2 regions of the Massilia sp. Soil_C_3 genome follow, and region 1 is predicted to be linked to the other one. Evidence: predicted binding sites of a transcription regulator. Region 1 holds the regulator's gene; the other holds the start of a gene.
The links. Region 1 encodes FNR, which switches genes on or off when oxygen is low (the NO sensors DNR and NnrR bind a similar motif). Its sites were predicted from a motif close to TTGATNNNNATCAA; they were not measured.

Region 1 (3,405 bases):
GCAGGGTGGAGCGGGACAGTCCGCCCGCGCCAGTAGCTGTGTACATGATGAGAATCTCCTTTGAGTGGAGATTCTCTGGCCTGGACCTGCCCCTGGTCTTGGCCGGGACTACTGCGGTTTTGGCGACTTCTCCTGACCCGCACGCCGATAGGCGGCGGGCGTGGTGTCGAACACGCGGCGCATCGCCCGCGTCAGGCTGGCCTGGTCCGAGAAGCCGCAGGCCAGGGCGATGTCGGCCACGCTGCGCGCGCTGTGGGTCAACAGGCCGCGTGCGCAATCCAGGCGGCAGCCCAGCAGCCAGGCATGTGGGGTGCTGTCCATCTCTTCGCGAAACAGCGCGTGCAGGCGGCTGACGCTCAGGTTGGCGGCGCGCGCCATCGATTCGGTGCTCCAGGCCAGGCCGGGCGCGGCCTCGATGCGCGCCAGCAGGGCCGCCAGGCGCGAGGTGGCGCGCGGCGCGTCCAGGCTCAGGGTGTCGAGCAGCAGCGGCACCCAGCCGTGCACCAGCGATCGGGCCGGCGCGGATTCACGGGCCATCAGTCCCATGAACTCGACCAGCTTGCGCGCCGCAGGGCCGAGCGTGACGAAGGGCCGCTCGAGCAGGCGCTGCCAGGGACCGTCGCCGAAGGCGGCGCCGTCGACGTCGACGATCAGGGAATCATTCGCGCCCGGGCTCGACTGCGCATGCCAGGCGCCGGGCGCCACCAGCGCGCCATGCAGGGGATCGAGGCGGCCGCGCCGCTCTTCGATGTCGAGCACGACTTCGCCGTGCACCGGCAGCACCAGCTGGGCGAAGTCGTGGCGGTCGCCCCAGTGCACGCGGTCGTAGCTGCGCAGGTGCAGGTCGCACGACGGCAGCGGCGTCATGCTGTCAGGCCATCGGGCTGCACACGTCGGTGCCGGCCGCCAGCGCCTTCAGCTTGACCGGATCGAGCAGGGTGACTTCGCGCTTGTCGACCTCGAGCCAGCCCTGCTTTTTAAAGCGCGACAGCAGGCGGCTGATGCTTTCGATCGTCAGGCCCAGGTAGTTGCCGATGTCTTCGCGCGACATGCGCAGCTGGAAGCGGTTGGCCGAATAGCCTCGGGTGGCATAGCGCGCCGACAGGTTGACCAGGAACACGGCGAAGCGCTGCTCGGCGCGCATATTGCCGAGCAGGAGCATGACGTTCTGCTCGCGCGTGATTTCCTGGCTCATGATGCGGTGGAAGTGGCGCAGCAGGGTCGGCACTTCGCCGAACAGGTCTTCCAGGCGCGCGAACGGGATCTCGCACACCTCGGAATCTTCCAGCGCCACCGCGTCGCAATGGTGGGTGCCACTGATCGCATCCATGCCCAGCAGCTCGCCGGCCATCTGGAAGCCAGTGATCTGGGCTTCACCGGCGGCATTCACCTGATAGGTCTTGAAGTGGCCGAAGCGCACCGCGTACAGGTTGCGGAACGATTCGCCGACGCTGTACAGGCGCTCGTCGCGCTCCAGGCGGCGACGGCGGCCGATGATCTTGTCCAGGCGGTCGATGTCGGCGTCTTCGAGGCCCATCGGCAGGCACAGCTGGTGCATGCTGCACTGGGCGCAGGATTTGAGGGCGTGGATATTGAGTGGCGGCTCGGCTTGCCGGGACAGGGTCTGGCTCATGAGGGATGGTCGCTTGGTTCGGTACACCGCGATTATAGACGTGTTGAAGCGTCAATCTCGACAAACACATGCCATTTATTTGCAATTGAGAAACAACTCCGTTGCGTTCCGTTGCGTTCCGGTCGTTCGGCGCCCCTGCTCACCCATACCGGGTTCATTTAGCCTTAAACGCAACTGTGCGCACTCAATATCAATCGAGGCCTACACTGCCATATAAATTGAACAACTGGAGTGATCCCCAGTGTCATCAACTACTGAGACCGTGTCCGATCGCAGCGCCTTTGCCACCGCAATCGCGCGCCCGGACCTGCCGCCGGGCGGCGAAGACCAGGCCAGGGCGGATCTGTATGCCTTGCTCTCCCGCCTGCTGCTGGCCGCGCCCGACGCGGCGCTGCTCGATGCGCTCGCATCCAGCGATCCCATCCTGGCTGAGGGCGGCGACCCGGCGCTCGAACGCGCCTGGGATCAACTGACCGTGGCGTCCGGCGTGATGGACCCCCGGCTCGTCCACGATGAATTCAGCGCGCTGTTCGTCAGCGTCGGCACCCCGCCGGTCGACCCGTATGGCTCGCGCTACCTGGCCGGCTACATGAACGACACGCCGCTGGCGCACCTGCGCGAAGACCTGGCCCGGCTTGGCCTGGCGCGCATACAGGGGCGGGGCGAGTTCGAAGACCACCTCGGCGCGCTGTGCGAGACCATGCGCGTGCTGGTGGCCGGCGCGCCCGGCATCCGGCGCCAGCCGCTGGACGTGCAGCGCCGCTTCTTCGAGGCCCACATCGGCTCCTGGTGCATGCGCGCGCTGGACGACATCGCCAATGCCGACGACGCCAACTATTACCGCCTGGTCGCCCGCTTCGCACAGGCGTTCCTGGCAATCGAGGCGGAAAGCTTTGGAGTAGGAGAGGACACCGATGAACAAGCATGATCCACGAGTCCAGCAGGATCCCGGCCAGGACCGGCCCGACCCGGCGCGGCGCGGCTTCCTGAAAGCCGCCCCGCTGGGCGCGCTGGTGGTGGCCGCTGCCGCCGCCCCGGCGACCGCGGCGCCACAGGCCGCCCCGGCCGCGCCCGACCCCAAGGTCAAGCGCGGCTACCACGAGACGGATCACATCCGCCGCTATTACGAGACCGCCGCCTACTGGTAGGCAAGCAGAGGAATCGATATGTCACTGGTCAAGTCCACGCGCGACAGCGCGTTGAAACGGCGCCGCTTCCTGGTCGGGGCTGGCGTTGCCGCCGGCGCCGGCGCCCTGGCGCGCCACCTGCCGTTGAACGTGATCGAACCGGCCCAGGCCGACCCGGTACCCGATACCCCGGTGCCGACCGTGGTCAAGCGCACCGTCTGCAGCCACTGCTCGGTCGGCTGCTCGGTCGATGCGGTCGTCGCCAACGGCGTCTGGGTGCGGCAAGAGGCCGCCTTCGATTCGCCGATCAATATGGGCGCCCACTGCGCCAAGGGCGCGTCGGTGCGCGAGCACGCCTTCGGCGAGCACCGCCTGCGCTATCCGATGAAGCTGGTCAATGGCAAGTACCAGCGCATCTCCTGGGACCAGGCAATCGGGGAGATCGGCGACAAGTTGCTGCAGCTGCGCAAGGAAGCCGGGCCCGATGCGCTGATGGTGATCGGCAGCTCCAAGCACAATAACGAGCAAGCCTACCTGCTGCGCAAATGGGTGTCGTTTTTCGGCACCAACAACTGCGACCACCAGGCCCGCATCTGTCACTCGACCACCGTTGCCGGCGTGGCCCAGACCTTCGGTTACGGTGCG
Region 2 (3,405 bases), on a different contig from region 1:
GGTCGCGACCGGGGCGGGAGCGACCGGCGCGGCGGCGGCAGGCGCCGGCGCATTGTCCTTGCCTTCGATCGCGTCCATCAGGATGCGCTCGAGGTCGCCCGGCATCTGCGCCAGGCCTTCCGGCGGCGTGCCGTTGTTCAGGTCACCGAGCTGGTCGGCCACGAAGCCCGAAGCCTGCAGCGCCGCTTCGATCGCGAGCGGCGTCACCGGCGCGGCGCCGGTGCGCAGCGCGTCGAACAGGTTCTCGGTCAGGTGGCAGGCCGCCACCAGCGCGGGCAGGCCCATGAAGCCGGCGCCGCCCTTGATCGTGTGGAACGACCGGAACACCGCGTTCAGCGTTTCCTTATTCTCGGGGTCGCGTTCGAGGCGCAGCAGGTGCTCTTCTACGTTTACCGCCAGATCCATCGCCTCGACGACGAAATCCTTCAGCATATCGTCCATTAGAATCCCAGATCGGCAAGTAGATCGTCAACATTGTCCTGGTTCAGCGCCGCATCCGGCACCGATGGGCCCTGCATCAGTTGCACGGGCGCAGGCTGCTCCTGTTCTTTCTTGGCCAGCTTTTCCTTGACATCAGGAGGCGCGTTGTCGCGCAGCAGCTGGGCCAGCTCGCTCTCGACGGTCTGCGTGATCTTGACGACCTTCTTGATCAGCTGACCGGTGATGTCCTGGAAGTCCTGGGCCATCATGATCTCGAGCAGGCGTGCGCGCTCGGCTTCGGTCGCTTCATTGACGCGCGCCGCGAACTGGCGCGAATCGCCAGCCAGGGCCTTGAACTCGTCCAGGCTCATCCTGCCTTCGAACAGGTCGGCCCAGCGGGTTTCCATGTCCTTGGCCTGCTTTTGCAGCTGGTCTTGCGCCGGCATGCCCTCGTCCAGGGTGTTGAGCACCTTGTTGGCGGCCTGTTCGGTCAGGGTGGCGACGTATTCCAGGCGGTCCTGGGCGTCGACGATCTGCGACGACGCCTCGGTCAGCGCCTTGTCGTAACCCAGTTCGCGCAGCGAGTCGTGCAGCAGGCGGACGATGCCGCCCAGGCGTTCGAACATGCCGCCTTCGTGGCTATCCTCGGCCGGTGCGGCTGCGGGCGCCGCCGGCGCGACAGTGGCGACGACAGCGGTGGCAGCCACGGCGGCGACGGCCGGGGCGGCGGTGGCCGATACCTGGTCGAACAAGGATTCCAGGTCGTCCTCGTCGTTGCTGGCGGCGGCCGGGGCCGGCTCGGTCGCTGCGGAGGGGCCGGGCGGTGCGCTGGTGCGCTGCGCCGCCACTTCCTCGAATAGTGCGTCGAAATCGTCAGCGGCGTCGGTCATAATCCCTGCTTCTCCATAATGTATAAATGAGCAATCAGCTCTGCAATCCGGGGGTTCTGCTGCGTCCACCGGGCCGGTTAGGCCGGTTAAGTTTCGGTGGAGTAATTGAAGCGAGTGTAGCAGCGTGGTTGCCGTAGGTAAATCTCAGAGAAGGCAATGCAACAAAATGGACAAGGAAACTTAATTCCGCGACAATTAAAACCGGGTGTTCCTGATGCTTTTAATAAGGTCGGTGTTGTATTTTGTAATCGCAGGTCAGTTTTCCAGGTTTAGTGTCGCATCGCGGCAGCTTGCGTTCATTTGATGGAACTCAACTGTTTGCGTCTCAGAAATCGCCATCCTGCACTGTGTCGTCTGAATGTGCGTGGCCAAGTAGGAGGAACCAACCATGTACCGCAAGATCCTGATCACCACCGACGGTTCGGCCGTGTCGCAGCACACCGCCTGCGCCGGCGTCAAATTTGCGCAACAGATGGGCGCCGAGGTGCTGGCCCTGTTCGTCGCCCCCGAGTACCAGTATCCCGTGTACGTCGAGATCATCCCGCCCGCCTACCCGAGCGAAGAGGAATACATCGCCCAGATGCGGCGCATGGGCGAGGAATACATGGGCAAGATCACCCGCTCCTGCGCCAGCGCTCTCCTCCACTGCCAGTGCATGACGGCGTTTTCCGATTCGGCGGCGCTCAAGATCGTCGATGTCGCCGAGCAGGAAGGTTGCGACCTGATCTTCATGGGCTCGCACGGCCGCAGCGGCTGGAACCAGCTACTGCTGGGCAGCGTCACCAACAAGGTGTTGTCGCACACGACCAAGCCGGTGCTGGTGCACCGCCTGATCGCCGAACCGGCGGCTTCTTGACCCCGCCACCCCGCGCCCGTGTATTTACGGCTACAATAGTTTTTTCGCTGATCCAGGGTAGGAAACCGCTTCAGGTTCAAGGGAATCGATAATGGTAAGAATCGTCATCGCCGATGACCACACGATCATGCGCGAGGGCCTCAAGCGCATCCTGGACGGCGCCGAGGAAGTCGACATCGTGGGCGAAGCCACCAATGGCTTCGAAGTATTGTCGCTGGTACGCCATGGCGGCTTCGACCTGCTGCTGCTCGACCTGTCCATGCCCGGCCGCAGCGGCGTCGACCTGATCCGGCAGGTGCGCAGCGAGGCGCCCAAGCTGGCCATCCTGATCCTCACCATGCACGAGGAAGAGCAGTACGCGGTGCGCGCGATCCGGGCCGGCGCCCAGGGCTATCTCACCAAGGAAAGCGCGGGCACGCAGCTGGTGGGAGCGATCCGCAAGGTCGCCTCTGGGCGTCCCTACATCAGTACCGAAGTAGCCGAACAATTGGCGCTGAACATCATGGCGCCAAGCGAACAATTGTTGCACAAGCAGTTGTCAGACCGCGAATTCGAGGTATTTTCGCTTTTGGTGAGCGGCAAGTCGATCACCGAGATCGCCAACGGCCTGCACCTGTCGGTAAAAACCGTCAGCACCCACAAGACCCGCATCATGCAGAAAATGGGCATGAGCTCGCTGTCCGAGATGGTGCAATATGCCGTCGCACACCGCCTGTTGTCGCCACTAAAGGCGTGACACGCTGATTTTCTTTGACCGCCGCGCGTGGTTTTCGTGCGGCGCATGCCCCATATCCCCGGCTGGCTCCGCCACCGCGTCACACCCCGTCTGTTTCCGTTCTGCCACCTTCCGCCATTCGTGCAGCGTTCTTGGTGGTAGGAGTATTCCTACGACCGCACCATCTGTCCTACCTACATATTCAGGCAACGCTGATATTCGTGCCGGACTCGTGTTGGCATACTGAATTCAGCGTTTCGACTTGCTTGCGATCCAAGTCACGGCGTCAGCCATATAAAACCATGGCATGGCAGACGCGCTACCGCACTGCCGTGCCGCCGGGATCGCGTGAAACCTGAGTTCCCTTACCGGAGATGAGCATGCAGTCCCAGCCACCGTCAGATCAACGCAACGTTACCCAGCCTACCCTGCATTCCCCGATGGAAGCGGGACGGCAGCGCCAGGGTCGCCTCTGGTCCAACCTGAAAGAAGTGTGCGACCTGCTCCGTATTCCAGCCAGCGTG

Region 2: a site for FNR is predicted at 1,611-1,624, ahead of AC3A6F_RS25060 (universal stress protein). Genes of this name have one in related genera too.

Annotation. Positions count from the first base shown of each region.
Region 1 covers NZ_JBDGJG010000008.1:300,658-304,062, reverse strand. Annotated here, with positions in the region: gene AC3A6F_RS18505 (DMT family transporter) at 1-46, opposite strand, end outside; gene AC3A6F_RS18500 (AraC family transcriptional regulator) at 109-867, opposite strand; gene fnr (fumarate/nitrate reduction transcriptional regulator Fnr) at 872-1,633, opposite strand; gene AC3A6F_RS18490 (TorD/DmsD family molecular chaperone) at 1,875-2,561, shown strand; gene AC3A6F_RS18485 (formate dehydrogenase) at 2,548-2,781, shown strand; gene AC3A6F_RS18480 (formate dehydrogenase subunit alpha) at 2,800-3,405, shown strand, end outside.
Region 2 covers NZ_JBDGJG010000016.1:37,866-41,270, forward strand. Annotated here, with positions in the region: gene AC3A6F_RS25050 (chemotaxis protein CheA) at 1-441, opposite strand, end outside; gene AC3A6F_RS25055 (protein phosphatase CheZ) at 441-1,310, opposite strand; gene AC3A6F_RS25060 (universal stress protein) at 1,699-2,166, shown strand; gene AC3A6F_RS25065 (response regulator) at 2,258-2,902, shown strand; gene AC3A6F_RS25070 (Crp/Fnr family transcriptional regulator) at 3,322-3,405, shown strand, end outside.